DNA from 3 places in the Metabacillus sp. B2-18 genome. Region 1 is predicted to be linked to each of the others. Evidence: riboswitches for the same ligand, from Rfam matches in the RefSeq annotation. Region 1 holds a riboswitch; each other region holds the start of a gene.

Region 1 (10,947 bases):
TTAAATTTATTGACAACTACCTTTAATTCCTCAGCCATTTGCGCAAGAGCTTGAGCTGATGCATCAATTTCTTCCATCGAAGCCAATTGTTCTTCAGCTGAAGCTGCTACCTCTTCAGAGCTTGCCGCATTAGCTTGGGAGAGTTGAGATATTTCCATAGCTGAATTGGTAATTTCATCAATGCTAGCCGATATTTGTTGAACAGTTGCTGTTACCTGTTCAATTTGTGGTGTCATATTTCTTGTACTAGAAAGGATTTGCGTGAACTTATCAGATGTTTGTTCTGATACTTTTACCCCTTCCTCAACATTCGTGACAACTTCATTCATGATGTTCACTGATTCATCAGTATCTTTTTGGACTAAGGCAATTAACTCTGCAATACTTTTTGTGGACACTTGTGATTGCTCAGCTAATTTTCTTACCTCATCTGCAACAACAGCAAAACCTTTACCATGCTCACCAGCTCTAGCTGCTTCAATCGCTGCATTTAAGGCTAATAAATTTGTTTGTTCAGCAATACCGCTGATCACATCTAATATCGAGCCAATTTCTTTTGATCGTTTTGATAATGAGGTCACTTTTTCGTTTGAACGACTAATAGACTCAGAGATAAACTTCATTTGTGCCAAATTATTTTCAACAAACGTTCCACCTTCCTCGGCTTCTTTTGTTGTTTGTCGTGATAGTTCAGACACATTTGCTGAGCTTTCAGAAATATGTTGAATTCCTTGTAAAACCTCTTGTAATGAAGTTGTGTTGCTTTCTAATTTTGTTGTGGTTTCTTCAGCCCCACTTGAAATCTCCTGAATTGCAGATGAAACAGTTTCTGATGCTCTACTTGATTGTTCCGCACTTGCATTCAATTGCTCTGCTGATGCCGCTACTTGATCAGAGCTTGTAGAAATCGAACTAATCATTTCTTTTAAGTTATCTGTCATTTGTTCAAAAGACTCATTTAGATAATAGATTTCATCTCTACTCTTAATCTTTAATTTTTCGACGTTTAAATCTCCAGCTGCTACTTGCTTTGCCATGTTTCCTAATTTTACAACAGGTCGTGATATGAGGATGGAAATAACAACACCACATGCAATAGCAAATAATAGGGCAAAAACACTTAAAATCACTACTTTCACTCTTGCGTTATCTGATGATTCATGTGTTTCCTTATATCGAACATCTAATATTTCTTTTAACCAATTATGCATTGAAAGGGTATCTTCTGTTAGACGAGTGCTTATAGGAACAATTTGCGCTAGTCCCTTATCAATAGCTTTCTCTTTATCAACTAAACTTTCATCCAGAATTTGATTTGCCTTTTCTCTAAACTCAATATTCGAGTTCTCAATTGTATTCAAACGATCAACCGTTTCCTGCAAAGTGGATAATTCTTTCCCTTTCAAAATTGCCGCATTAATACGATCATTCGCTTCATTCATTTTGTCTCGATAGCTATTATCACCATATAGTAAGAATGCACGATAATATCCTGATTGTAGCGCTGAATCGGTTTGAATAGATTGAGTAATTGCACGTACCTCATTAACAGTTTCAACAATATAATTGTATGATTCATTTGACTGCTTCATATTGGAATATGACACATATGAAGCGATCCCAAAGATCAATGAGACGATTAGGAAGCTTCCTATTAATTTCCGTTTGATTGTTAATTTCATGATGTAAATATCTCCTTTTGTCTGATTTAGTAAAAAACAAAAAAACACCTTTAATCCAAGCATGTACATCTTGGAATTAAACGCGTTATTAGCAAGTGGCAGGATCGCTACCCTTATACCAATATCTCTTCCTTATACAAAACTAAATATTATAAAGTAACAGGGTCGCTATTCTTTCCTAATATTATTCTCTGGTATTCTGATTAGCCATTACTAACATCAGCATAATTGCTTAATAACTGCGGTCTCCCTAGTAAAAAACCTTGGCCTAATGGAACGGATAGGCTTTGAGCTATCTGTAAGTCTTCCACTGTTTCTATGCCTTCGAGAATGACAGTATTATTATATCGTCTGCAATACTCTAATATTAAATAGATAAATGCTTGTTTTTTTTCTGACCGGTGCAAATCTTTGGAAAAATAGCGATCGAGTTTTATATATTCGGGGTCAAGCTCAATAATATCTTGTATATACGCTTTACCCTTTCCTACATCATCAAATGCAATACTAATACCATAATTTCTTAAAATAGCAATTCTCTCTTTTAATTGTGCAAGATCTCTAACAGTCTCAACCTCTGATAATTCAAATGTGATATTTCGATTGGATAGCAACTTTTCTGTAGCTAGCTTGTTTATGAAATCCAGAAAATCATGATGGAAAATAGTTGATGGAAAAATGTTTAGAAATAGCTTTTCTTTTGATTCATTCGGGCGAAACATTTTAAGAGCTTTGTAAACGGACTGAGTATCTAGTTGATATAATTGATTGTTTATGATTGCTTGTTGAAAAAATAATTCCGGATTAGAAAAATCAGTAGATCTTAGAAGTCCCTCATAACCAATCCTTTTCTTATCCTTTAATGAAAAAATAGGTTGAAAATGATGATAGATGTTTCCTTCGTTGATCGTCACGTAAATCCCCCCTTTGTTAGAAAAAAAGTGAACGAGAAGAATACTCGCTCACTTTACAATAGTAAAATATTCTCCGGCGGCTAGGCTACCATAGTAGATGATCTACCTTAGGTCCTTGGCTTTGCGCCCTTATTTTTCAATAAGTTTGCCTTTATCATTTTGTAGGTCTATTATACCACAACAAATTATTACAATTTCACCAACCGTTCGACAAATAATGACATTTTTCCCATTTACTATATTAACTCTACTTCTTAGATATGAAAAATAGATAAAGAGGCTGAACATATCATTCAGCCCCTACCTCAAATTAACCAAATTAACTTTGCGCTACTTCTTCTTTTTCTTTAATCAGATTTCTCATTCGCTCACGATCGCGCTCTATAATTGGCTTTAAATATTTACCTGTATAAGATTGTTCGTTATTCATAATATCCTCTGGTGTACCAAACCCTACGATCTGACCACCTTTGTCTCCACCTTCAGGACCAAGATCAACAATATAATCGGTACCTTTAATAACATCAAGGTTATGCTCGATGACAAGAACGGTATCACCATTATCCACTAGGCGTTGAAGAACTTTTAAGAGTCTTGCGATATCATCAACATGTAAGCCTGTTGTTGGTTCATCAAGGATGTAGAGTGATTTACCTGTTGAACGTCGGTGCAGTTCTGATGCAAGTTTCACCCTCTGTGCTTCCCCACCGGAAAGTGTCGTTGCGGGTTGACCAAGAGTAATGTAACCAAGCCCTACATCAAAAATCGTTTGCAGCTTTCGTTTAATCTTAGGAATATTTTCGAAAAACGTTACTGCATCTTCGACTGTCATTTCTAAGATATCAGAAATGTTTTTCCCTTTGTAGGTAACTTCCAATGTTTCACGGTTGTATCGTTTCCCATGACAAACTTCACATGGGACATACACATCAGGTAGGAAGTGCATTTCAATTTTAATAATTCCATCTCCACGGCAGGCTTCACAACGTCCACCTTTAACATTGAAGCTGAAGCGGCCTTTTTTATAGCCTCTAACCTTTGCCTCATTTGTTGTTGCAAACACATCACGTATGTCATCAAATACACCTGTATATGTTGCAGGATTGGATCGCGGTGTCCGACCGATCGGTGATTGATCAATATCAATGACCTTTTCAAGTTGTTCAATCCCTTTAATTTCTTTGTGCTCACCTGGCTTCGCCTTAGCATTATGGAGCTTTTGCGCTAGAGATTTATGCAGTACTTCATTGACTAATGTACTCTTACCTGATCCTGAAACACCAGTAACAGCGATAAACATCCCTAGCGGAAATTTCACATTCACATTACTCAGGTTATTTTCTTTTGCACCTTTAATTTCAATATATCGGCCATCAGGTTTTTTACGCTCGTATGGTAAAGGAATAAACTTTTTCCCTGATAAATATTGTCCTGTTAATGAGTTTTCATCACTCATGACTTCTTCAGGTGTGCCTGCCGAAATAACCTGTCCACCATGAATGCCTGCTCCAGGACCAATATCAATTAAATAATCGGCAGCAATCATTGTATCTTCATCATGTTCAACAACAATTAGTGTATTTCCGATATCACGCATATTTTGCAGGGTCTGAATGAGACGGTCGTTATCACGTTGATGAAGTCCAATTGATGGCTCATCAAGTATGTATAAAACACCTGTTAAACGTGAGCCAATTTGAGTGGCAAGACGAATTCGCTGTGCTTCTCCTCCAGATAGGGTTCCAGCTGCACGATTTAATGTTAAATAATCTAAGCCAACATTATTTAAGAAACCTAACCGTTCGCTAATCTCTTTTAAAATCAAATTCGCAATCGTCATTTCTTTTTCTGTTAGAGATAAATTTTGAAAGAATTTAAGTGAATCCTGAACAGACAGCTTTGTTAGCTCTCCAACATGGTTACCCTGAATTAACACAGCAAGAGATTCCTTTTTCAAACGATGCCCCTTACATGTTGGACAGTTTTGCTGTCCCATGTATTTCTCCATTTGCTCACGGATAAAATCAGAGCTAGTTTCTTTGTAACGTCTTTCTACATTGCGAATAACGCCTTCGAACTGAATATAATTTTCTCGAATTTGTCCGAAATCATTTTCATAACGGAAATATATTTCCTCGCCATCGCTGCCGTAAAGGATTTTATCTAGTAGGTGCTTTGGAATGTCCTTTACTGGAATATCCATATCAATTCCATAATGATTGCAGACTGCTTCAAGCATTTGCGGATAATATTGAGAACTAGTTGGTTCCCATGGGGCAATCGCATGCTGTTTCAAGGTTAAATCTTTATTAGGAATAACAAGATCTAAATCCACTTTAAGCTTTGAACCGAGACCATCACATTCCGGACATGCTCCAAACGGGCTGTTAAACGAGAACATTCTTGGCTCAAGCTCACCAATTGAGAAACCACATTGGGGGCAGGCATGATGCTCACTGAAAAGCAGCTCTTCTTCACCCATTACGTCGATAATGACTCTTCCTTCTCCAAGACCTAAAGCTGTTTCTAATGAATCAGCAAGTCGTGAAGCAACACCTTCTTTTACAACAATACGGTCTATTACAACCTCAATCGAATGCTTTTTATTCTTTTCTAAAGAAATTTCTTCCGATAATTCCTGCATTTCTCCGTCTATTCTTACACGGACATAGCCTTGTTTTTTAATGTCCTCGAACACTTTAACATGCGTTCCCTTGCGACCTGACACAACTGGAGCAAGAACCTGTAGCTTTGTTCGCTCTGGATACTCTAGAATACGATCAACCATTTGTTCAATGGTTTGGGACGATATTTCAATGTCATGAATCGGACATGTGGGACGCCCGACTCTTGCGAAGAGAAGACGCAAATAGTCATAAATTTCCGTTACAGTCCCAACCGTTGATCGTGGGTTTCGGCTAGTTGTTTTTTGGTCAATTGAAATAGCTGGTGATAATCCTTCAATCGCATCAACATCAGGCTTATCCATTTGCCCTAAAAACTGACGAGCATATGCTGATAAAGACTCTACATAGCGACGTTGTCCTTCAGCATAAATCGTATCAAATGCGAGTGAGGACTTACCGGACCCAGATAGCCCGGTAAGCACCACAAGCTTGTCACGCGGAATGGTTACATCTATGTTTTTTAAGTTGTGGGCACGTGCTCCCTTCACAACAATATGTTCCATTGCCATTATCGCTTCATCCTTCCGCTTTTAACTCTAAAATCAAATCACGCAGCTCAGCAGCACGTTCAAAGTTCAATGATTTGGCTGCTTCCTTCATTTCATTTTCCATTTCAGCAATCACTTTATCTCGCTCTTTCTTCGTTAATTTCGTTAACTTATTCGCAGCTGTTGCCTCGTAATCTTCAGGAGTTTCTGCAGCAGTTGTTGCACGAATAACATCACGAATTTCTTTTTGAATGGTTTGAGGAGTGATTCCATGCTTTTCATTAAATTCTATCTGAATTTCACGACGACGCTTTGTCTCATTAAGTGCAATTTCCATTGAATTTGTAATTTTATCGGCGTACATAATAACATGTCCCTCTGCGTTACGGGCCGCACGACCGATTGTTTGAATAAGAGAACGTTCTGATCTTAAGAAGCCTTCCTTGTCTGCGTCAAGAATAGCAACAAGTGAAACCTCTGGAATATCCAAGCCCTCTCTTAGCAGGTTGATTCCAACAAGAACATCATATTTCCCAAGACGAAGTTCCCGGATAATTTCAATCCGCTCTAATGTTTTTATTTCAGAATGTAAGTAGTTTACTTTAATCCCTATTTCTTTAAGGTAGTTTGTTAGATCCTCAGACATTTTTTTCGTTAGTGTTGTAATGAGGACACGTTGATTTTTTTCAACTCTTGAGTGAATTTCGCCAATTAAATCATCGATTTGTCCTTCAATTGGACGAATATCAATCGTAGGATCTAATAGTCCAGTCGGGCGGATAATCTGCTCAATCATCTCAGGTGAATGGTCCATTTCATAAGGACCAGGAGTAGCAGATACATACACAATATTTTCAATATGCTTTTCGAATTCCTCAAATCTAAGAGGACGGTTATCCATTGCAGATGGTAATCGGAATCCGTGGTCCACTAGCACCTGTTTACGAGCCTGGTCACCATTAAACATACCCCGAATTTGCGGCAATGTAACATGTGACTCATCGATAACAATTAGTGAATCTTCAGGAAAGAAATCTAGTAACGTATAAGGAGTGGATCCTGATGGGCGAAGTGTTAGGTGACGAGAGTAGTTTTCGATACCGGAGCAAAAGCCCATTTCCCTCATCATTTCTAGGTCATATCTCGTTCTTTGCTCAAGACGCTGAGCCTCTAGCAGCTTACCATTTTCACGCATTTCCTCTAAACGTTCCTCTAGCTCTGCTTCGATATTTTTTATGGCTTTCTCCATTTTTTCTTCTCTTGTTACAAAGTGAGAGGCCGGGAAAATGGCCACATGCTCGCGCTCTCCCATAATTTCTCCTGTTAAAGCATCAACTTCACGAATACGGTCAATTTCATCACCGAAAAATTCTACGCGAATGCATTGTTCATCTCGAGATGCCGGAAAGATTTCCACCACATCACCGCGAACTCGGAACGTTCCTCTTCGGAAATCAATATCATTTCGCTCATATTGAACATCTACCAATCTTCTTAACAGCTGATTTCGTTCAATTTCCATTCCTGTTCTTAATGAAACAACTAGCTCTTTATATTCTTCTGGCGAACCGAGGCCGTAAATACAAGAAACACTAGCAATGATGATTACATCATTTCGTTCAAAAAGAGATGATGTTGCCGAATGACGAAGCTTATCTATTTCATCATTAATGCTGGCATCTTTTTCAATAAACGTATCCGTTTGTGGAACATATGCCTCTGGCTGATAATAATCATAGTAACTAACAAAATACTCAACTGCATTATTTGGGAAGAAGTCTTTAAACTCACTGTATAGCTGCCCAGCTAATGTTTTGTTATGGGCAATAACTAATGTTGGTTTGTTTACTTCTTTTATTAGATTCGAAACGGTAAAGGTTTTTCCTGTACCTGTTGCACCTAGTAATGTTTGATGCTTTTTTCCTTGGTTAATTCCCTCAACTAATGCTTGAATTGCCTTAGGTTGATCACCTTGCGGCTTGTATTTTGAGACTAATTCAAATTGCTCGCTCACGCATAAGCCTCCATTCAGAAAATGTCAATATCAATAGTTTACCACAACTGTGTGGAAAATCACTAAAAATACGAACTAAAGTTCGTGTTTAGTTTTAAATTATTATTCATATTTGTATTCCGACTGTTAATTCAGCTAACGTAAAAACGCTGTCGTTCCATTGCGCTCCAGACACTTGCTTTCCGCGGGGAGGAAGCTGAGCCTCCTCGGCTTCGCCTGCGGGGTCTCAGCCTTTCCTCTACCTCCCGCAGGAGTCAAGTGTCTTCCGCTCCATTACACTATAGTTTTATAAATATTATTCAAAAAGAACAATTGTTACGGATAAGGATTTCTATAATACAAACAAGTTTATGTAAATAATTCATTTTTGCAACTTTCAAAGTCAATCTTGCAACCAAAGAAAAAAGAGCATACAGAGCAGCCCTTTTTCTTTAAGTATTTCTTTTTTAGTAAAACCTCAAACCTATTTCTTCTTTAGGAGGCTTTCCTTCATTTTTTTCGCATAGAAGAAGCCTATTCCTAGAGACACGATGTCAATAAAGTAAATACTCGGGCCGTGTGTGTAGCCTTTTATGTAAGAGGCTGTTAGTAATGCCGCCGTTAGGGCTGTTCCTACATAGTGGTTATAGCTGACACGTGTAAACAGAAGGACAAGAAGGAATGGCATAAAGATGGCTAAAATGATTTTGATTACCATATAATCCTCCTGTTAAATTGATAAATTGTAAAAATAAACAGCATCTTCTTTTTCATAGCCTAAGCTTTCATAAAGGGCCTGTGCTTTTACATTGTCTTTTGTTGTTTCTAATAGAATGCCCGCGGCCTTTGTTTCGACTGCAAGATCCTTTGCTTTATTCATCAATGCTTTTCCTACTCCATGACGGCGATGTTCTTCGGCAACAAATAAATCGTTTAATAGCCATTTGCGGTTCATTCCTACTGATGTGAAAATTGGATAAAGCTGAACAAATCCAGCAGGAGAGCTATTTTCCATCGCTAAGAAAATAACAGATTCATTGTTTTCGATTCTCTCTTTTATAAATTCTTTTGCACCTTCGAGATTTGATGCTTGTCCGTAAAACATTCTGTATTGATTGAATAACTGTGATACTTGGTCTAATTCATTTAAGGTCACTTTTAGAATATTCAATTGTTTTCCCTCTATTCCCTAACTTTATGTTTTCATCATATCATGGAAAATTGTCAAAAAACCACAAAAAGACTAATCCCCTTGAGGAATTAGCCTTCTACCTTACTTTTGTGATGTTACACCTTGATAGTCGTTTTCTTCTAATAAATCGACTAGTTCAATGTCTTTTTGATTTTCTAAGAAATAACGTAAAGTGAATTCATTTTCAAACAGGACAGCATACGCACCATAACGGTCACGAACAAGCATACTTCTCGAATCAAAGAAACGTTTATCAAACTTTTCACTTTTAATCCATCTTGGAATTCGTTCACCTAGTGGAGTGAACTCGATATCAACGTTATACTCTGCTTTCATACGGTATTCAAATACCTCAAATTGCAGCTGACCAACCGCACCGAGAATAATTGAATCATTCATTTCCTGACGATATAGCTGAATCGCCCCTTCTTGAACAAGCTGCTCAATTCCTTTACGGAACTGCTTTGCCTTCATCACGTTTTTCGCTTGCACTCGTTTGAACAATTCTGGTGGGAACTGTGGAAGTTCTTCATATTGATATGAATCTTTTCCCCCAATTAAGGTATCACCAATTTGATAGATATTTGGATCATAAATTCCGATAATATCACCAGGATATGCTTCATCAACTGTATCGCGGTCCTTCGCCATAAAAGCTTGTGTTTGATTTAACTTAATTGTTTTGTTCGTTCTGCTTAAGTTTACACTCATGCCACGCTCAAATTTGCCTGAGCACACACGGAAAAACGCAATACGATCACGGTGAGCTGGATTCATATTCGCTTGGATTTTGAAAATATACCCTGAGAACTGATCTTTTTCCGGCTCAATTAAGCCTTGATCTGTTTTACGAGGCTGTGGTTGTGCAGCAAATTGAAGGAATGTATCAAAAAATGTTTGAACCCCAAAGTTTGCAAGAGCACTACCAAAAAATACTGGCGTAAGCTCTCCTTTTTCTACTCGCTCAGGTGTAAATTCATTTCCTGCTTCTTCAAGCAATTCCAGTTCACCCAATGTATCTTGATAGATAGGATTCTCTTCAATATCCGTGTTAGCAAGGTCGTCTAGAGAGATAATTTCTTCCTCTTCATCACCTTTAAAGCAAACAAATTGCTTATTAAAGCGATCATGTATACCTAAGAAGCGTTTACCGCTTCCGACTGGCCAGTTCATTGGATATGACTCAATTCCTAGCACTTCCTCAATTTCTGAAAGAAGCTCTAACGGATCTCGCCCTTCACGGTCAAGCTTATTAATAAACGTAAAGATCGGAATACCTCTCATCCGACATACTTTAAAAAGTTTAATCGTTTGTGGCTCAACACCTTTTGTTGAATCGATGATCATCACAACACTGTCAACGGCAGTTAATGTACGATATGTGTCTTCACTAAAGTCTTCGTGTCCAGGCGTATCCAGGATATTCACGTGAAAATCATGATACGGGAAACTCATAACACTTGATGTAACCGAGATTCCACGTTTTTTCTCGATCTCCATCCAGTCTGATGCAGCAAACTTACCTGATTTTTTTCCTTTAACCGTCCCTGTTGAACGAATAATTTGACCAAAGAAAAGTAGTTTTTCTGTTAACGTCGTTTTTCCGGCATCCGGGTGAGAGATGATGGCAAACGTACGTCGTTTATTTATTTCCTGTTGTAAGCTCATTAGCAATAACCTCTTTTAAATAAATTCGTGCTTCAAATATACTACAAAGCGATCGAAAGAACAATTTGTTGTTTATGGCAAAGGGATTTCGTAGTTAGTTTATTCACCACAAAAAAAGCTGCCAATAATGGTTGCGGGTTTCCGTAAACTACCGAAACATATATAAATATAATCTGAAATGACCATCAATCCTCATATTGTTTTGATGGTCACTTTATGTTTTTATATAGAGTTTTGTCATTGCATTTACTTATTGATTAAACTGTTACCTAAGCTAAAGCATACACATTTCTCGTTTGCGTATACTTTTTTCACTTTTTCAC
Region 2 (10,947 bases), 300 kb from region 1:
TAAGAGAAAATATCTATGGGCAATTTGGAGAACGCGTGGAAGAAATGTGGGGCCCAGAGGATTGGGTAACCGTCATAGGCTCCATGGTGACAAGCTCGTTTAGCATTATTAATGCATTAGTCATTTTGGCAATTATTATATCAGGGATCGGAATCACGAATACATTGCTAATCAATATCATGGAACGTGTTCGTGAAATCGGAATGATGCGTGCAGTAGGGGTCACACGAAAACAAGTCGTCCGAATGGTTATTCTTGAAGGGTTCGGAATAGGCTTAGCAGCAACTGTCATCGGTATTCTATTCGGTATCCTATTAATCTATATGACATCTGGCTTTATGGAGTATAATAACCTAACGTTTGAGTTTGGCGTGTCCCCACTGATCATTACGTTGATTTTCTCGTTTGGAATACTCATAAGCTTGGTTTCAAGTTTTGCCCCTTCAAGAAGAGCTGCAAAAATTCCATTAAATGAGGCGTTGCGATATGAGTAAAAAAAGCCTGATCTTATTTCTATGTTTTTCGGCTGTATTGTTACTGACAGCCTGTAATTCAGATTCATCGTGGGATGAAGAGAACGTGGTTGAGAGTAAAAGAATCATGACGGATGATGTGAAGGTGGAGTGGGAGCTTGATGAACGTCAAGCTCCTGGTGATGACCATTTAATAAGAATGACGGTTGCTAACAACGGTAACCCCATTGAAGAATTTGAGGTTACTCATGAAAAGCTACTACATTTGATCGTAGTTAGTAAAGATTTATCCTATTTTAACCATATTCATCCAGAGTATAAGGGGAATGGAGTATTTGAGGTGGAGAATCATTTCCCAGCTGGCGGCGAGTATCGGATGATAGCGGACTTCAAACCAAAAGATGGTGATTCAATGAGTAAAATGGAATGGGTAACAGTTGAAGGAGAAGCTGCTCAACTAAGTCCTGTATCTGTTGATCATCGTCTCGAGAAAATTATTGAAGGAATAAATGTATCGTTAACTGTAAAATCTGGGCTAGAGGCTGGGAAGGAGCTTACATTAGAATTTAGGTTAACGGAAGGTGATCTCAAGGATCCAATAACTGACCTTGAACCCTATCTAGGATCTATTGGTCACGTTGTTGTTTTATCTGAAGACAGTGAACGATATTTACATGTTCATGCATTAGAAAATCAAGGGAGCGGCCCTGTTGCCCTCTTTGAAACAACATTCCCACAACCTGGAGTCTATAAAATTTGGGCCCAATTTCAAAGAAACGGGAATATCGTGACAGTGCCTTTAGTCGTTGACGTTCCATAGAGCACCAATGGCAACGGTGGAGGCACAATAATGAGTTACGAATATCCCGCATATTTTTTTGGGAGGTAACGGTGGGGTTGTGTAAATAACATCAGGAACACCTATTTTGATAAAATCAACAAAAAATAACTTACGAGGTGAATAATGAAAAAAATAGAGTTCAAAAGTGTTGTTGTAGGTATTCTATTAGCATTATTGGTTTGTAAACTATTCTTTTCCTTTTCATCTCCGTTTTCTTATCAATTGTTTGCATTATTCTTAGCATATACTGCTTGTGTTTATCTCGGAGCTGCATTGTCAGACTCACGTGTAAAATGGATTTCGATTGAATTTGGCTTATCGTGTTTATTCTTTAATCTAGCATTCTTAGGTCTTATATTCTCACCTCTATGGATAGCTGTTGGCTACCTATTACATGGGGTATGGGATCTTCTCCATCATCCAAAAATCATTCAAACTAAAGTAGTAAAATGGTTTCCACCATTATGTGCTGTCTTTGACTTAGTCGTTGCTATCTTTATTATTCAATTTTATTAAAATGCCAGAATCAAAAGAATTAGAGCTAATGATTGAAGTTATGAAGGATAAGAACCTCGCACTTAAATACCAGTGAACAAGGATATCCTATGTAAATGTAGACACATTTACATTTGAAGAAGAATCGAAACCATTAAAGGAAATTTTAGATTTGCCTTAGAAGGAATAGGAGAGTCTCAAGACATTAATCGTAATCCGTTAACAGTTGAAGTATTTAAGCCAAATTCAAGATGTATGCAAACATGAAGGAGAAATAGCACTCTAATTTTTAGTATTAGAATAAACAGATCTTATTCTTGTTCACCCGGTTTTTTCTGGGATATAAAAGGGCATGCAGGATTAGTTGACACTGGATAACTACGATAAATACCATTTAAAATAGTAATAATAAGTGGGAGAGAAATATGAGAAACAATCAATTAATACAACACTTTGAAAAAATATATAATTTTCGTGACATCGGAGGGGTAAAAACAGAGCAAGGATCTACCATAAAAAAAGGTGTGCTCTATCGCTCAGATAAGTTATCTAACATGACTCCACGTGATCTGGAAAAATTAAAGAAATTTAAGATTAAAACAATTTTAGACCTTCGATCAGAAAAAGAATATAACAAGAATAAGCCCTTATTACTTTCTGCTGAGGAGATAAATTCTGTGAACATTCCTCTACTTCCCATAGAGACTCAAGATGCTAATTTCCGAAAGTTTCTTAGCTTTTTGTTTCGAAAGACAGGAGCAGAAGATTTTAAAAACTTTACTAGGGAGTATTATCACAGTATTGCATTCTATCAAACTCCACAGATAAAAAAAATACTTACCTTAATCTCTGATGATAAAAATTGGCCGGTGCTCATCAATTGTTCAGCTGGAAAGGATAGAACAGGGATTATTGTATCAATCATTCAGTCCTTAGTTCAGGTACCCTACCAAAGGGTATTGGAAGAATATCTCTTAACCAACGATTATTACAAACATCGATTAGATATATTTATAAAAGTCATGAGATGGATGACTCTTTTTCAAGTCTCCCCAGAGCGTACTGAATTCATATTAAAGGCTCATCCTGAAGTGCTCGAGCAATTATATACCAATATTAAGGAGCGGTTTGGAACCGTAGAAACCTATCTTATGGAAGCTTGCCAACTAGAAGTAGAGATTCTAGATAGACTGAAGCAGAATCTAGTCCTGAAAAGTAAGGAGTAGAAATAAGTAATAACTGATGGATTCAAAGTGTATATGTAAAGCGAATCCATTAGAGTTTATGATTAGCACGGAAGTTGTAGATGTCATAAACTCAAATGTAGCTAGCAATTAAAGTAGATTCTTAAAAAATATGAAATTTTTTTTGCTTCTCCTACAAGAAGATACTTGAGAGGTAAGTGGTTATTCTTAAATTTTTATAAAACACAATCAAAAATATTGATATAATATATGATATATCATCGAACATATTCACAAATTGAAAAAGGCAAACTTGCTGAAAAGTAAGGACGCAAAGCCATGAGTCTAAGGCATAAAATGCTATGATTGTCAGGTTGCCATTGATGTTGGAAGAAACACTATGGGATAACTGTAGTGTTTTTTATTTTGGATAAGGGGGAGATCTAATTGAAAAGAATGGCTGTTTTGTTAATAACAACCTTATTAATAACTATGAACATAGGGATAAACAAAACATATGCAGCTGAATTTAGAAAAGTCGATTTCGAAGCTCAAAATTTAGAGGCAATCTTACAGGTATTCAACGATAGGATTGACTATGGAAATATAGGAATCATTGATAGTTATTATGATCTATTATCAACCTATATTAAGATAGTTGAAATAGAGGTTGGTAAGATAAGAGGAAAGTCCAATAGAGACAAGCTTAATGAGACATATGTGCGACCAGCTAAAATTGCGAAAGAAAGAGTGATCTATGAGGTATCACAATACCGTTTGTTGAAAAATATCGGATTACAAGTTATTGATGGTAACACAGATATTACTAGCGATTTAAATAAGTTAACTCGATTAAAAAAGAGGGCAGTAGCAATTAAAGAAGCGGGTAATTATGAAGATGTACCATCTTATATTGATTCTTCACTCGAAATGATTGAAAACTCATTAAGAACTAATAATTTCGTAAAGATCGAAAAGGGCAATACGTTTAAGATTAACGAGTTTGAATACGATGTTTTTTTAATGACAAATATCGAAAGGTTAATAAGTGGTAAAGATAACCCACTAATCTTAAACTTTAAATTAAGTTCTGTTGCCAGAGAAAAAGCCAATGACATGGGTTTAAACAACTATTTTAGTCATCAATCTCCAACATACGGTTCCCCCACTGAAATGATGAAGCAGTTTGGTATCACTTATCAAATAGCAGCTGAAAATATCGCTGCCGGCTATCAATCACCAGAAGCAGTAGTTAGCGGTTGGATGAATAGTCCTGGACATAGAATGAATATCCTTGGTCTTCATAAAGAAATTGGAATTGGCTTCGCAACTGCTGAGAAGGCGAAGTATAGTACATACTGGACTCAGATGTTTATACTTGATATATAAAAATGTAGAGAAAGTGTGAACGTGTTATTTATGAGGTTTCACAGCTTAGATTAATGAGAATTATTCAAGACCTGCAATCAACTGGACAATATGACAAAGCACAATCAGCATATGAAAAACTAGGTCGATTAAAGAAACGAGCGGTTGAGATTAAAAAGGCCGGTGGCTATGAAGCTTTACCAAATGAAATCTCTGAAACTTTGCTGAATATGAAAGAAGAGATTTTGAAGGAGTTTTCTGAATAGGGGTCTGGTTCCTTGTCCCAAATTCTATTAAATTTAATTGAGTGCTAATAAACTAGCGTCTATTCCGAAGAGAAAAGGATATAGGCGCTACTTTACTATTTTTGAGGAAAATTTTTCAAATAAATGAAAACGAAAAGATAGAATTAAAAGATTACTTAATGATTTTTTAAAATTATACAGGGCTATTTCCTTATTATACTAACCTCATAATTCTATGATGGGGTGGATAAATAAATAGTGGCAAAGAATTTTCTACTAGAAATAAGGTGAAAGAAATGAAAAGAGTTACCATATATAAAGACAATGAACTACTTGCTGAGTTTCCCTCAATTCAAAAGGCAGCTCATTTTATGAAGGTGGAACTAGGTCGAGAGCGTTTTCCTTGGAAAATAATCAATAAAGGAATACATGATAACGAAATTTATACACATACAAATGGGATAGTATACAGTTTTATTAAAATAAATAAGCTAGGAAGGCCTAATGGAGAGCCGTCAAAGGAGAATCAATATTCATCTCCTAAAACAAATGAGTTTTCAAGACTAGAATTTATTGAGTTTTTAAGTAAACATTTAGAAGAGATCCTTCAATTAAAGCTCGAAATAAGTGATCCGCGATTAAAGCAATACCATTTAAGTTCCAAAGGCTTGGGAGATGATTTGTACTTTTTGACAGAAAGCTATCATCGGCAGAATGGTCTATATAATGGAAAATACAGCATGACGGATTTTATTACTCCGCAAGCATTACTTGTATTGCAGCAAAAGGAAAAGAAAAAATTAATCTTTGAACACATAGTACCTAAAAATCTTTATTTGAAAATGCTGGTTGATAAAGCATACCAAGGAAATTTAACTTATGAAGAAATCTATAAAGTGCTGATGAAATATTATTACACTTGTACTGTGACTAAGGAAGAAGACGAATCGTTACCTTCAACCCAAATGCAAGATGGCTGGGATGGTCATAATCCATTTTATCGTTATCAATCAGCAGGAATTGAGTTTATAGAGAATCCAAAAACATATTAGGATATTGTTGTTCGGAATTAATCTCTCCATTAAAGAAAGTTCTATCACATAAAGGTTATTTATATTCAGCGATCTGAGGATGGTACAAGTAGATATATAGGAAGTGCATATGGCTCGGGTGGGATACTGGAGAGGTGAGTGAACCATTTAATTCTTAAGATAATGCTCACCACATTAACTTATTTGTTTTGGAAAAGGGATATAACGAAGTAATTTTTTCGGTTATAGAATTTTATGAAGGAGGAAGCAAATTCTTAGAACAGTTAATGTAGGGCCATATAACGGTATTCAATTGAATAGGAATTGATAGATATAATATAGTTCAGTTAAGATGTGGAGAGTGAATATATATAGGATATAAAAAAAGAGATGCATAAATTGCATCTCGAAAGGTAAAACACACAATGTAATAATAACATTGTCGATATATGTCGAAAAGTGTCGTAGGTAGGGTTGCTTTTTACCTATTCAATTTTCTTGAATCCTTAAGAAATATGGTTTTTTCTTGAATGTTATATCATTAAAGTGTTTAAAAGCTACTGAGAAATCAGTAGTTTTTTTATATTTTAAAAGGTACTTATACTGAATAAGAAGGTTATAGTGACACTCCATAACTATAAACTTCCCTTAAGCAAGGGGTCTAATAAATAATGTTCATTAACGAGTCACAATGAGGAATTAATAATATTTCTGCGAAGATTTTAACATCGAAAAGGACTTTAAAAAGGAATGTAGAATTTTGTAGATATATTGCTAAGGTTTTGTTGGATAATATTATGAAACTAGGAGGGATGAACAATGAAATTCAAAGAATTCCTAATGCAAGAATATCATATCGGTGAAGGATCTGCTGATGATTATGTCGGCCGTTTTAATGGAATTGTTAATAGAGGGTTATATAAGGGAGAAAATGAGGTAACTCCGATGATAAAAGCAGCTATCGAGAAAGAATTTCCAAAATCTAAAAATCATTACCTCCTTGCTCTACAACGTTATGTTGAATATAAAAAAACAAATGAAAAGCTGTAGAATTAACTTTTCTTAGATAAAAAATGTGGGCCAAGGGGCCAGACCCTATGTCCCTAAAGGAGTAACGTATGATTCATTTCTATTTATCTGATATATTACTACGCTGTCAATACAACTTAACAAGAACATTACTTATCCGTCATTCAATGAAGCATGAACGATTTATAACGGCATATCGTGATGGATCCTTGCGAGAGTATACACAAAAGCAATCTCCTGGTTTTTTTGATGCATATGATAGAGTAATAGTTTTCTCTTCGGATGAAGGAACAACAGCAAAGTATTTAAAGTCATATGAAGTGAGACATGGAGAGACTCCAAGTATATCACCACAGTGTTCACCATTTTTGCTAGAGTCATATAAAGATGAAATTATGCATCCCCTATTTGAAATTGAAGATGACCCATTAATGACATATGAAAATAAGCTATTTATTGAATGGGGTAAGGCAGCTGTGAAATGGTACCAAAAAGGAACGAATGAAAAGCCTATTACGCAGCTAGTGAATACTAGTGAAGTTGTGTTTCCAGGATACCGCCATTCTTGATGAAGATATTGTAAGGAGAAGTGTTATTTGGCACTTCTCCTTTTAATTGTGTTTTAGGAAAACACATTAAAAAATGTATCAACTGTAATAAACGCTTATAATAATATGTAAGAAAAGAGAGGGGCTATCATATGGCAACATCAATAATGAACAAAACCAACACTAATGAGAATTCTAGTGTGTTAGATTCTTATATACAAATATTATCTATTATCTCAAAAATGCTGCCCAATATTGCAATGGGAATAAGCAATACTGAAGAATGGCTCGCGTATTATCCAAGTCCCAAAATTGATCTAGGAGCGAGGAAAGGAACCAAAATTAATCCTCGCGAACCGCTAGCGGAGTGTATTAGAAATAATAAATCCATTAAAGAAGAGGTACCCGCTGAGTTCTTTGGTTTTTCTTTTACAGGACTAGCACACCCTATAGTTCATCGCGGGAAGGTCATAGGTGCTATTGCAATTCAACTTCAGGAACATAATGAAAGAGAATTAAGGAAGATATCGGATCAAATCGTATCATCCATTGTTTCAACTAATGAGAGAATTGAAACAGTAGAGAAGGGAGCAGAGGGGTTATCAACTATTAGCCATCACCTGCTTGACCAATCTAAACTAGCATCTGAAGAAATGAAAAAAACAGATGATGTTATCACGTTTATTAAGAAAATAGCAAATCAATGCAACTTATTAGGCTTAAACGCCTCAATTGAAGCAGCTCGTGCAGGAGAAATGGGAAAAGGATTTGATGTAGTCGCGAAAGAAATTAGAAAGCTATCAAATGAAACTAGTTCATCTGCTGAGAAGATCCGAGAAACGATAAAAGATATACAGAAATCGATGCAGGATATGGCTTCATCTATAGAAAAGGTAGTAGCTGTCGGGAAAGAACAGGAAATTTCAACAGAAGAAATCTCAAAATATATCGATGATATCGAAAAAATGAGTAAAGAATTAAATATCTATGCTTCGAAACTTTAAAACGGGACAGAGAAAAATATGCAATTAACAATAGAAATTCATTTGGGCTCCCTTTTTCGCGACCGAGACATTCGCCATGTGAATATGGCGAATGTCTTTATTTTGTTTTTAGCGCTATTTCATGTTCCGAGTTAACTATTGGCTGACTTAAGAGATTATGATATTCATAATCAAAAAACTTCATTTTAGCTGACTCGGGCATTTCTGCTTACTTTGCATACCATTCTCATCAATTGTTTGTGTAACTTAGGGAAGATCGTAAAAACAATATCCATTGTCTTTCTCATCGGCATTGGGCAAATAATCGGGGTATTTTTATGAATGCTTTTTAGCGTAATTTTCGCTAGTTGTTCTGGGGTCATCATTTTTTGTTTGCTAACTTGCTGTCTGATGATTGATTTATCGATATTGATTGCTTTTGCTGAATCGAATATAGGGGTGTCAACAAAGGCTGGACATAAAGTGCTTATCTTAACTCCAAATTCTTCTGCTTCATAATGAAGGGAGGTAGTTAATCCAACAACAGCGTGTTTAGTTGTTGAATAGGCAGCTGAGATAGGGGAGGGACCAAGACCTGCAGCTGAGGCTGTATTAACGATATGGCCAAAGCCTTGCTCTTTCATGATTTTGTAGCCAACTTGAGTTCCGTGAATAACTCCCCATAAATTGACGTTCACGATATCCTGCCACTCTTCCATTGACATATCATATAGTTCACCGTACATGGCGATGCCTGCATTGTTAAATAAGTAATCTAGTCTACCGAATTCTTCGTATGTTCCCGTTATAATCGCTTCAACATCTTTGTGATCGGTTACATTTAAATGGATAAATCTTGAATGAATGACGTTTTGATTGATTTCTTGTTCAAGCGCACTACCCTTCTCATCATCAATATCACAAATGATGACGAAAACTTGCTGAGCTACAAGTTCATAGCAAATGGCTTTTCCAATACCAGATGCCCCACCTGTTACGATGGCAACTTTCCTCGTTTCTTCCATGACAAAACCTCCATAAAATGAATTTAGCTACTAATGAGCCGAGTGTTAAAGAGTGTTTCTCTTTATATATACGTATTTAGACATAAGGTTTCCTATTGATTTTCCAAAAGGATGTGGCGATTTTATGAAAAAAAGACGGAGGATAAGATACTATCTCTGATATTGAAGTACAAGAAGGAGTAGTCAGTGAGGATGAATATTCCAGTCATTGTGAATAATTACTAGTTCTCATTAAATTTACGATTTAAAATGAAATAGGTTTTAAATGTTATTTATACGTGCAATATCCCGAATGAACAACAAAAAAAGCCAGCAAATCAATGTTGGCTTATAATCGCTCCTTAAATTAAGAACCCAAATAACTGAATAAATAATGTTCAAATTAACCATTCAACGCAGTAATCAAAAAACAAATAGCTGTGATAAATGATAATGGTGTCATTACAATCTTTTCCTTATTGCTTTTTGAAAAAGCATTCATGATTGTGTTTATGAATAAATAAACTGCGAAAAAATAACATACTCCCTTTGCAATAGGGGCTATTAAACTAAATGAGATGACATTCCTGTGACTGCTAGAATAAAGTATACAAGTTTTGCTTGATTTGATGAAACACTTATTTACCCAAATATACCAGCAATGAATATTACTCCTCCCCTGTAAAATGAATAATAGTTTCATTACTTACAGTGGGGGTCAGAAAAGGTGGATAAGTGGGAAATGTACATGGAAATAAGACAATTATTAAAACAAGGATTTAGTCAAACTAAAATAGCTGAAAAGTTAGGGATTTCAAGGTCAACAGTTTACAGACATTTGAAGAAATCACCTTCGGAGATGGCTGATTGGGTAGAATCTCTTAAGAATAAAAAGAGAATACTAGATCCCAATAAAGAGCTGATACTATCTTGGTTGAGGATGCATCCGGATATGTCAGCTGCACAAGTGTATGATTGGCTTCTGGAGAAATATGAAGATATAAATATTGGGGAGAGTACAGTTAGAAGTTATGTAAAGGATCTTAGAGAAGAATACCAGATAAAAAAAGAAACGTCTCCTCGAATGTATGAGGCAATCCCCGATCCCCCGATGGGCGAACAAATGCAGGTAGACTTCGGACATACAAGGCAACAGACAGCTGATAATAAGGAGATTAAGCTAACCTTTATAGCCTTTGTCCTCTCCCACTCTAGACAAAAATATAAAGAGTGGTTGGATAGACCTTTTACAACACAGGATGTAATTAGAGCGCATGAGAATGCATTCAAGTGGTACGGTGGAATGACCAATGAGATTGTGTATGATCAAGATAGTTTAATTGTAGTTAGTGAAAATGGTGGAGATTTAATTTTAACAAAAGAGTTTCAAAATTATAGGGAATCTAGGGGTTTGAACCTTCGTGTTTGTCGCAAAGCTGACCCAGAAAGTAAAGGAAGAATAGAAAATGTTGTAGGATTCATAAAACAAAACTTTGCCAAACATAGAGTATTCCATAACATTGATTCCTGGAACGAACAAGGTTGGGAATGGCTAAACAGAACTGGGAACTTTAAGGTACACAACACAACAAAAAAAAGACCGTTTGAAGTGTTTCTCCTCGAAAAGCAACACTTAAAGCCGGTCTCCAAAAAAATAGATATTCAAAATAACTATGATACAAGTATAGCAAGGTGTGTCCATAAGGACAATACAATTCGTTTCGGTTCAAATCGGTACTCTCTTCC
Region 3 (10,947 bases), 1.9 Mb from region 1:
GATCATGATCGTTATACTCATTTCATAAACAGATATAACATTAACGAAAATGAGAAATTTGGTAAATGTTCAAAAGGGACAAAAAAGAAAGTAGAATTTGTTTTCTCTATCTGTCATAACCCAGACATCCTTTTATTAGACGAACCTTCAGCAAACCTAGATATTATGTCACAAAGAAAGCTAAAAGAAGATTTAATTCACTTTATGGAGGATGGAGAGAAAAGCATTGTTCTGGCAACTCACAATATGGACGATGTGAGACAAATCTGTGATTATATTACGATATTAGAAAAAGGAAACATTCTTCATTCTTTTGAAAAAGATGAAATTCATGAAAAATGGGCGAGATTGTGGATTACTGAATTACCAAATGAGTTGAAAAATCATCCTAGTATAGTGAGTGTGAACACTATTAATAGCACATCGATTGAAGTTGTAACAAATCAGTTTTCTAACCTAGACAGTGAATTAATGAAAAAGGGGATTTCCATTCAGCATAGTGACAAATTAACACTTGAGGAAATCGTTGAATTTATCTTGGAAGAGGAAAAGATGTTGAAAAAGCGACTATGATATGATAGTTGCTTTTTTTTATTTTTTAATGCTCCATTTCCTCACAGTAATAAAATACCCAATAAAAGCTAATTACTATACTTACATAAGTTTCAGGTCGTAGTAGGAGGAAATGATGGAAAATACAAATTTAAAGAAAGCCGAGAAAGGTGTATGGATTAGCATAGCCGCTTATGTTTTTCTATCTACAGTTAAACTAATTTCCGGTTATATTGGGAATTCAGATGCATTAAAAGCTGATGGGTTAAATAACTTAACAGACGTAATTGCATCTGTAACTGTTTTAGTCGGATTAAGGATTGCCCAAAAGCCTGCCGATGAAAATCATAAATATGGTCATTCAAGAGCAGAAACGATTGCCTCATTAATTGCTTCAATCATTATGTTTACAGTTGGTATACAAGTTATTGTTGATGCTTTTAATAATCTAAGATCTCCGGCAGAGACTACACCACAGCTGTTTACGGCATTCGTTGCGTTATTTTGTGCTATTTTTATGTTTTTTGTTTATCGATATAACCGCAATTTATCCAAAAAACTTGAAAGTAAGGCACTATATGCAGCTTCTCAGGATAACCGTTCTGATGCGTTAGTTAGTATAGGTGCCGTAATTGGGATTGTTGGAGCATATTTAGGCTGGGGCTTTTTAGATCCAATTGTTGCGGGTATTGTCGGGCTGATTATCATTCATACTGCATATGGGATTTTTAGAGAAGCTGTTCATGATTTAACAGATGGCTTTGATGCGGAAAAGTTAAAAGAGATAGAAGAAACGATTAAAAATACACCAGGAGTTACGTTTGTAAAAGATATAAAGGCTCGCGTATCAGGAAATCAAACAACAGTAGATGCGATCGTGTTTGTGAAATCTACTCTTTCCGTAGTAGAAGGACATGGTATTACAGATAAAATCGAGGAAAGACTCCGAGACATTTATAATATCGAAAGAGTTCATATCCATATTGAACCACATTAAAAAGGGAAGAGTGCATTCTTTCCTTTCTTACTTTTTCTTCTCCTAAACATCAATTAACGATTGGAGAAAAACTAATTGCAGTTCATATTGCTTAAAAATGTTTTAAACGTTAACGAGGTGATCTCGTCAATCTCAATGTACTGCTTTTTTGCGACCAATCCTTGTTTTGTTGCTCAAGTCCTGTTTCAATTACAATGATTAATGAGTCAAGCGTTGGTTCATTAATAGTAATTAAAGAAGTTTGCCTAATCTTCTTTCAATGGGTAATATACCAATACTCAATATACATCTCAGGCTTTTATGTAGAAGTCATAAATTGGCAGAACCCATTACTATCTAACAGTATTTTATTCCTAGTAAAAATAGACTATAATGAAGTTAATCATATATTTCTGGCAAACTATGTGAAAGCATAGGACGCAAAGCCACGGGTCTACGCACAGCATGATAGCCGGGTTACAAATCATGTCAAAAAACTGCTGTGTAAGCAGTTTTTTTGTGTTTTGTCAGTATTCTTTATATGAAATTGGGTTCCAAAATATAAGCGAGAAATTATAACATATTAGTGTTAATTAGTAGGTGAGGGTTTTGCAAATTTTCTTTTTCAGTATCATGTATCTGATTCCTGCGATTATTTTTATTTTTTTGGCAGGTATGGTTTATGGTCATAATCGAAAGTGTCGGAAGCATATTACATGTAGTTTATTTTTTCTATCGTCGTCTCTATGGTTTTTTGGGGTATTTACATCTAGCCTTATTTATCCTAAGTATCTTGATAAAATTGTTGTTTACTGGATAAATGGGTCAATTGCCGTTAGTGCTTTGTTATCCCTGCATCTTTTTTTAATCAATGCTAATATGTATAAAATGAAAAACGGGAAATTATTTAAGCTATTATTTATTCCAGGAATCGTTGTGATTGCAACGATTCCTTTTGATTCATGGATGTTAAACGAATTTGATGAGACCGCATTAAAACCTATGTTTATTCCAGGTCCCGGTCTGATCTTGTTATGGATTGTGGATTTTGCGTATCTTATAGTAAACGTATTTTTAACCATAAAGGAAATGAAAAAGGGAAATCAAGCTGCAGTATTATGGTTCAAAGGTATGATCTTATTTTTTGTATGGACCTTAACGATGTTGGTAGGCTCCATCCTTTTACAAAATACGAATTTATCATTTATCACTTTCTTAATTCCGCACGGTTCATTATTTTGGGCATACGCCATTTTCCTTAGTATGTCAAAATATGATTATTTATCATCGTATGAGAAACGATATAACATCTTGTTTCAGCGATCTCCACTAGGGATCCTCCTTATGGATGAAGATGCGGTTGTTCATGAGGCTAGTCCTCAGGTAGCCAATTATCTAGGTGTTAGCAATAAGGAACTTATTCAAAATTCGATTCTGTCTTTTTTAAATGGTGTTGATAAAGAAAAGTTTATAAAAGCACATCAAACATTTTTTCAAAATCGAATTAGGCTTACTGACGAAGAACTTTCTTTTGTGAATATAAAAGGGGAAGAAACAATATTGTCGTTTGATTCCGACTTTATTTTACTAGAAGGAAAGACACTTCAGTTTGTTATGGTAAAAGATGTTACAGAAGCCAAAAATAAGGTGAAACATGAGTATTATCTCGCATACCACGATATTTTAACAGGATTATCCAATCGGGCTGCTTTTGAAATAAAAATTCAAGAGCTTATAAGTAGAAAAGAAATGTTTGACCTTGTTTTGCTAGATCTTAATAAATTAAAGAAAATAAACGATACATTAGGACATCAAGCAGGCGATCATGCTATACGATACCTTGCAACAATCTTACAAGAAGCAGCTGGAGCTGAACATCATACCGCAAGACTAGGCGGTGATGAATTTGTTTTGTTACTAAATATTGATAAAACAGAAACCATTATCAAGCAAATTCGCAAGCAATTAGCTATTCCGATGAAGCGAACAGGTTCAGGACAAATGACTCTTTCTGCTAGTATTGGTGTTAGTCGTTATCCTCTTGATGGAGAAATCATGGATGAACTATATAGTGTAGCAGATAAAAGGATGTATGAAGAAAAGCATGATGTGAAGTTAAGAGGATGAATATTTTTAAGGCCAGAATCTTAGTTATCTACTTAACTGGGGGTCTGGTCTTTTTATTATTTCATTAAAGAGTATAGTAGATTTCGTTAAATTTAAAGCTAAAAAGGCAAGAAGGCAATGTCGGTTCATGAACGACAAAAGTGGGAAGGAAAGAGCCCGTACTGTTGATCATGAACTAAATGATAACTAATACTTTTAGCGGTACAGCTACTAATGGTCTTCATAATTGCGATGAAGAATAACTCTTTCATCCAAGCCACCGGCAATGGTCTTCATAACCCCGATGAAGACCAAAACTCCTACCAAAACCACCACTAATGGTCTTCATAGCCACTATGAAGGAAAAAACTTATTAATATTTAACTATTAAAAAAGCTATCGTGCCAACATGTGCACAATAGCTTTTATATTTCTTATCTTAACACTTACATATAATCATAAACAGAATCTTCGAAATAGAGCCAGTGAAAATATTCGATTTGTGAATCATCCATTTCAGCGATTTCTTTTTCGTTAAATTTATGTTTTTTTAATAAATCATTCACTTTAAAGTCTCTAGCTTGTTGGCTCATTTTACATCCTCCTAATATAAAGAAGTTATGCTTTGTAAACCTTTCTTGAACTTCTTGGTTTTATTATATATCTCAAAATGAGATTAAACCAATATTAATTTAAGATGATTTATCAGAAAATGATATAAAAAAGGGATGTAAACAAAATTCCTATAAGTGTACTGATTTACTAATCCATTTGTCATGACATTTGCAAAGTTACTAAGAAAAAGGATTTATAACCCAGAGAAATTTGGATAGTCAAAAAGAACTACTTATAAATCATATCTGTTTTTTAAACGAGAATGTCTGAATTTTATATATCTAAATATTCTGACAACATCTATTATGTACTTTTGTAAGGGTTTTCAAAAATGGTGAAGGGAGGGATACATTCAACTCGACAAGGCATAAGGTGACTATTTTCAATAACGAAAGGTAGTGAACTTATGAAAGGTATGAGAAAAGGTAGGAAGCATGCTGCAATATTATTAAGTGCCATGCTAGTGCTATCTAATTTTCCTATTAGTTTTCAAGCTGCAAAGGCAGAGGAAAATGTATTAACGAAAAAATTTGATTTTTGAACATCATCAAGTGCAGTAAAAGAAGGATATAGCAAAGTCTCAGAGGAATCTGCTTATAGCGAAGACGTTGGATATGGTTTTCAAGATCCATCAAAGGTCGTTTCAGGAGACAATGGAGCAACTGACGCATTGCAGTCTGATTTTATTTCAACAAAGGAAACAAGTTTTAATGTAGATTTGCCAAATGGTGATTATTCTGTATCAGTTATTGCGGGAGATTCGAAGGAAGCTACAAATATAGGTGTGAAAGCTGAAACCATTCAAAAGATTCAGGATACAGCTGTTGCCGCAGGAGAATTCATTGATCGTAGTTTTTCTATTGCATTAGTAGACGGACAATTGAATGTTGAGCTTACTGGCAGTAATCCAAAAATTAACGGACTTATTATTACAGAACTAGCTAAACGTGATGCAGGTGAGAAGCCAACTGTCTATATTGCAGGTGACTCTACTGTGCAAACATATGATGAATATTGGAAGCCTGAAGCAGGTTGGGGACAGATGATTCCACGATACTTTAATGATGACATTCTTTTTGACAATCATGCTATAGGTGGAAGAAGTTCTAAGTCGTTTATTTTCGAAGGAAGATTAGATCATATTTTGACAGAAATCCGTCCTGATGATTATTTTCTTATTCAATTTGGACATAACGATGCTACCATCAGCAGACCTGAGCGTTATGCATCAGTTCCAGATTATAAAAATTATTTAAAAACCTATATTAATGGAGCAAGACAACGTGGTGCCACTCCAATTTTAGTTACACCTGTTGGTCGACGTGATTTTAATTCAGAAACAGGCATTTTTAATGTAAGTTTTCCAGAATATGTAGAAGGTATGAAAGAAGTGGCAGCTGAACTTGATGTTGAGTTGGTTGATTTAAGTACACTTAGCCGTGAATATTATAACTCAATTGGTCCTATTGGGACTCTTTCTATATTCCTTCATACAGAGCCAGGGATTTATCAAGCGTTTCCAAATGGTTCACAAGATGATACGCACTTCCAGGAATATGGAGCAATTCAAATTGCACGCCTTTTATCGTCTGGAATAAAAGAGTTAAGTAGTCCACTAGCTTCGTATGTAACAGACGTTGAGCCTCCAGCAAATGTTCCAAACAAGCCTACTGGTGTAACGGCAAGCAGCATCAGTAATGCCGGGGCAGTGTTAACATGGGATGTAGTTGAGAATACGGATATTTATAAAATTTATCGTAAACTTTCAACTGAAGAAAATTATGTTTTAGCTGGTACCTCAACTATTCCTAGAATCAGCTTATCAGGTATGGATGAAGGAAATACCTATCATCTGCATGTGGTTGCTGTAAATGGAAAAGGAGAGTCCGATCGTTCAGATGTTGTTGAAATAAAAACAAAAGAAGCAACTCTTAAGTTTGACTTCGGGCCGGTTGGCAGTCCTGTTGCCGAGGGTTTTACGAATGTTGATCTTAATACTGTATATACCGAAGAAAGAGGGTATGGAATTAAAGATAATACAGGCATGATCACACGTGACCGTGGAGATGGAGATACACCACTTCGAGACGTAACACGTGATTGGCTAGGATATTTTAACGTTGGTTGGGAATTCAAAGTGGATGTACCAAATGGACTATATGCTGTGAAGGTTCATGTTGCAGATTTCCTTGGAAGTGCTAGAACAGACGTATCGATAGAGGGTAAAGACTTAGGTCCTGTAAATGCTTCAAGTCGAAATTATACGTCAAAGGTGTTTTCTGATGTTTCTGTAACAGATGGTCAAATGAATGTGAATTTCAAAGGATCTACTGGAATTGCAAATGGTCTTGAGCTTACGCCGATTTTACTCGCACCATCAGAACTGAAGGCTGAGGAAGTGACGATTGATCCTGAAAATCCGTCTGTTAATTTATCATGGAAAGCAGTAGACGGTGCATCAAAATATAATATTTACCGAAAAGTTGCAGGAACTAATAAGGTAGAGCTTATTGGTACATCAGCAACGAATTCTTACAAAGATACTAGTATCGATGTTGGTATGGAATATGAGTACACAGTTACTACAATTGACAGTGCGAATATCGAAACTGTTCCTTCTATGCCATTAGCTGTATCGATGATTGATCCATCTGTTTCTGTTCCAAATGCACCCGTAAACCTTAAGCTTGGAGATGTTAATAAAAATGATCTAACCTTTAGCTGGGATAAAACGGAAGGAGCTAAAACATATAATGTTTATCGATCTAAAAAGAAAGATGGAACGTATCAATTAGTTGGTAAAACAAGTGATACGAAATATACAGATAAAACGGTTCTAACCACTATTAAATACTACTACAAAGTTGCTGCGGTAAATGCTGGTGGAATCTCTGAACAATCTGATAGCCTTGAAACACCGGCAGTAACAGTACTAAATAGACAAATGGAATCAATTGATCGCAGTCTCGTAGCTGTTAAAACCGATGAAGGCGTTTATCTCGGTTGGAGATTATTAGGAACTGATCCTAAGGATGTGTCATTCAACTTATATCGCAACGATGAGAAAATTAACACTTCACCTCTTTCAGACAGCACAAACTTTGTTGACAAAGAAGGAACCGTAGATGACGTTTACGAGGTACGCGCTGTTTTAGATAGGAAAGAAAAGAAAACAAAAGATCGCGCAAATGTTTTAAGCAATAACTTCTTAGACATTCCACTTGATAAGCCAAAGGATGGTGTCACACCATTAGGAGATCCTTACACGTATTCAGCGAATGATGCAAGTGTTGGAGATCTAGATGGTGATGGCGAGTATGAAATCATTGTAAAATGGAATCCATCAAATGCAAAAGACAATTCACAAGCTGGTTACACTGGAAATGTGTATATCGATGCATACAAGCTGGATGGAACAAAACTGTGGAGAATTGATCTTGGTAAAAATATTCGCGCAGGAGCCCATTACACTCAGTTCATCGTTTACGATTTTGATGGAAATGGCAAAGCAGAGATTGCTTTTAAAACGGCCGATGGAACAGTGGATGGACAAGGAAACGTCATTGGTAAGAAAGATGCGGATCATCGAAATTCATCAGGTTATATCCTTCAAGGCTCAGAATATCTCACAGTATTTGAGGGTGAAACTGGTAAGGAACTTGTCACAACTGACTATGACCCACAACGTGGTGATGTCTCATCTTGGGGTGATTCATATGGTAACCGTGTCGATCGTTTCCTTGCTGGAGTTGCGTATCTAGACGGTGAGAAACCTAGTCTTATTATGGCCAGAGGCTATTACACTAGAACCGTTGTGACAGCTTATAACTTTAGAGATGGGAAGCTAACAAAAGAATGGACATTTGATACGAATAATGAAGGCTATAGTAGCTGGGCGGGTCAAGGCTATCATAGCTTAAGCGTCGCTGATGTTGACCATGATGGAAAAGATGAAATTGTCTATGGTCAAATGACGATCGATGATGATGGCTCTGGTCTTTATAACTCTGGATTAGGTCATGGTGACGCCCTTCATGTTAGTGATTTAGATCCTAATCGTCCAGGACTTGAAATTTTCTCCGTACAAGAGCATACCGATGCAAAATATGGCTATGATCTTCGTGATGCTGAAACAGGTGAATTCATCTGGGGCGTTAAAACTGGTGAAGATACTGGCCGTGGTATGACGGCTGATATTGATCCTACTTATGATGGTGCTGAGGCATGGGCTATTTCAGGTGAATGGAATAGTACAACTGGTGGTTTGTATTCAGCTACTGGTGAGAAAATCTCTGAAAATATTCCATCTTCAAACTTCGGTATTTGGTGGGATGGAGATCTTTTACGAGAATTGCTCGATCATAAATGGGATGCTAATAAAGGAGTAGGAACAGGTACAATCGCAAAATGGAATCACGAAGACAAAAAACTTGAGAATCTATTACTTGCTGAAGGTACTTACTCCAATAACTCAACAAAGGGTACTCCTTCTTTACAGGCTGATCTTTTAGGTGACTGGAGAGAAGAAGCGATTTGGAGAACAGAAGACAGCAGTGCGTTACGCCTTTACACAACAACAGCTGTAACCGATCATAAAATTTTTACTCTCATGCATGATGCTCAATATCGACAATCCATCGCATGGCAAAATGTTGGCTACAACCAACCTCCACACCCTAGTTTTTATATTGGTGAAGGAATGGAAGAACCACCATCACCTAATATTTATTTAGTGTCTGGTGGGAAAAATGATGAAAATGCACCTGAAACAACTCATGAAATAACTGGAGCAGCTCAGAACAATTGGTACAAAGAAGCTGTAAAAATTAACTTTACAGCAGTTGACAATGAGTCTGAGGTAGAGAATACGTATTTTAAAGTAAATAATGGCTCTGAACAATCAGGAAATACTGTTACAATTCAAGAAGACGGTAAGCATATTATTCACTATTGGAGTGAGGATGAAGCTGGTAATGTTGAAGATAAGAAAGAAGTAGCCATAAATCTAGACACAACTTCACCGGTCATTACCTTTAACCTTGAAGATGGAATAGAATTTGGTATCGATGAAGAAATAAATGTTACTTGCGAAGCTGTTGACGCTCTATCTGGCATAGATTCTTCTACTTGTAAGGAGAACACACAGCCAGCCTACCAGCTTGGAGTAGGAAATCATGAGTTTACTGCTGAAGCAATCGACCTAGCCGGCAACAAAACAAATAGCTCCATTTCAATTTTAATAAAAGTAGAGTATGATAGCTTAGCAAACTTAACACAACAATTTCTCATAGAAAATGGAAAGGAAGCTAATTTCCAACCATATCTTAAAAAATTAGAAGCTGCTAAAAAGTCAGCTGAAAAAAATAATACAAAAGCCAGAAACGGACAATTAAATGCTTTCATCAACCATGTTAAAGCTAAAACAGACAAAGAACTAACAACAGAACAAGCTACCTATCTCATTCAATTCACACAAGAACTAATGAAATAAAAGGCCGTGGGGAAAGGGCCGTGGGGACAGGTTTCTTGTCCCCATGAGGTTGATGAACGACAAAAGTGATTGGAATTGTATGCGTTCTGTCGTTCATAAGGTGAATGAACGACAAAAGTGACTGGAATTGTATGCGTTCTGTCGTTCATAAGGTGAATGAACGACAAAACTGGCCGGAACGGAATGCGTTCTGTCGTTCATTAGGTGGATGAACAACAAAAGTGGCCGGAACGGAATGCGTTCTGTCGTTCATAAGGTGAATGAACGACAAATGTGACTGGAATGGAATGCGTTCTGTCGTTCATTAGGTGGATGAACGACAAAACTGGCCGGAACGGAATACGTTCTGTCGTTCATGAGGTGGATGAACAACAAAACTAGTTATGATCTGACGCTAACTGTCGTTCATAAATTTAATGAAAACCAAAACTATTCATTTAACACTAAAAAAGCTATTGTGCTCTTAGCACAATAGCTTATATATTTTTTATATTAATAATTACATATAATCGTATACAGAATCTTCGAAATAGAGCCAGTGAAAATATTCAATTTGTGAATCATCCATTTCAGCAATTTCTTTTTCGTTAAATTTGTGTTTTTTTAGTAAATCATTCACTTTGAAATCTCTAACTTGTTGGCTCATTTGAAATCCTCCTTATTTAGAAGTTACGCATGTAAACCTTTCTTGAACTTCTTGGTTTTATTATATATCTCAAAATGAGATTAAACCAATATTAATTTAAGATGAATTACCAAAAAATGATATAAAAATGCTATTTATTTCTGTAAGTTTCATTCAAACGGAAAATTCATGTTTATTCACTGCTTACATTTTCTTAACTCTAATGTATTTCAAGAAAATCAAAGAGTGGGCTATACTGTAGCACTTAGGCGGAATTAGCACTTAGAAATAGGCCCAGTTTTATTAGTTCATTCAAAAAATTAATGCAAAAGCCCAAACGAATTTACTAGTGCAACATACTATGAGAATTGAGAAATTTGGGAGGTGAAGGAAAATGAGTGAAGCAGTAGGCGGTTATGGTGCAGGCTTTGCACTTATTGTTGTGTTGTTTATCCTTCTAATCATTGTTGGAGCAAGTTATACAACTGGTGGTTATGGACATGGAGGATACGGTGGTTATGGGTACGGAAATCCTTGGTACTAAGACTATAAAAACAATCGGTTTTATACAGGAGGCTCCTA

The links. A riboswitch is a leader RNA that binds a small molecule or an ion and turns the genes downstream of it on or off. The one in region 1 is predicted to bind cyclic di-GMP.
Region 2: linked by a shared signal. The riboswitch ahead of LPC09_RS23205 (CAP domain-containing protein) and the one ahead of LPC09_RS21920 (EAL domain-containing protein) in region 1 are both predicted to bind cyclic di-GMP.
Region 3: linked by a shared signal. The riboswitch ahead of LPC09_RS12065 (sensor domain-containing diguanylate cyclase) and the one ahead of LPC09_RS21920 (EAL domain-containing protein) in region 1 are both predicted to bind cyclic di-GMP.

The regions. Positions count from the first base shown of each region.
Region 1 is NZ_CP088245.1:4,327,764-4,338,710, forward strand. Features, by position in the region: gene LPC09_RS21915 (methyl-accepting chemotaxis protein) at 1-1,682, opposite strand, end outside; gene LPC09_RS21920 (EAL domain-containing protein) at 1,886-2,596, opposite strand; cyclic di-GMP riboswitch class I at 2,669-2,756, opposite strand; gene uvrA (excinuclease ABC subunit UvrA) at 2,916-5,792, opposite strand; gene uvrB (excinuclease ABC subunit UvrB) at 5,800-7,785, opposite strand; gene LPC09_RS21935 (DUF2198 family protein) at 8,249-8,482, opposite strand; gene LPC09_RS21940 (GNAT family N-acetyltransferase) at 8,495-8,935, opposite strand; gene LPC09_RS21945 (peptide chain release factor 3) at 9,038-10,624, opposite strand.
Region 2 is NZ_CP088245.1:4,626,819-4,637,765, reverse strand. Features, by position in the region: gene LPC09_RS23225 (FtsX-like permease family protein) at 1-494, shown strand, start outside; gene LPC09_RS23220 (hypothetical protein) at 487-1,293, shown strand; gene LPC09_RS23215 (DUF6010 family protein) at 1,438-1,830, shown strand; gene LPC09_RS23210 (tyrosine-protein phosphatase) at 2,235-3,035, shown strand; cyclic di-GMP riboswitch class I at 3,290-3,375, shown strand; gene LPC09_RS23205 (CAP domain-containing protein) at 3,450-4,382, shown strand; gene LPC09_RS23200 (hypothetical protein) at 4,436-4,627, shown strand; gene LPC09_RS23195 (hypothetical protein) at 4,903-5,658, shown strand; gene LPC09_RS23190 (hypothetical protein) at 6,457-6,687, shown strand; gene LPC09_RS23185 (hypothetical protein) at 6,756-7,235, shown strand; gene LPC09_RS23180 (methyl-accepting chemotaxis protein) at 7,367-8,218, shown strand; gene LPC09_RS23175 (SDR family NAD(P)-dependent oxidoreductase) at 8,404-9,222, opposite strand; gene istA (IS21 family transposase) at 9,929-10,947, shown strand, end outside.
Region 3 is NZ_CP088245.1:2,384,411-2,395,357, reverse strand. Features, by position in the region: partial or broken gene LPC09_RS27610 (ATP-binding cassette domain-containing protein) at 1-90, shown strand, start outside; gene LPC09_RS12075 (ATP-binding cassette domain-containing protein) at 166-573, shown strand; gene LPC09_RS12070 (cation diffusion facilitator family transporter) at 689-1,549, shown strand; cyclic di-GMP riboswitch class I at 1,934-2,013, shown strand; gene LPC09_RS12065 (sensor domain-containing diguanylate cyclase) at 2,138-3,655, shown strand; gene LPC09_RS12060 (hypothetical protein) at 4,081-4,227, opposite strand; gene LPC09_RS27355 (hypothetical protein) at 4,656-4,790, shown strand; partial or broken gene LPC09_RS12055 (rhamnogalacturonan lyase family protein) at 4,803-9,740, shown strand; gene LPC09_RS12050 (hypothetical protein) at 10,240-10,386, opposite strand; partial or broken gene LPC09_RS12045 (YjcZ family sporulation protein) at 10,760-10,846, shown strand.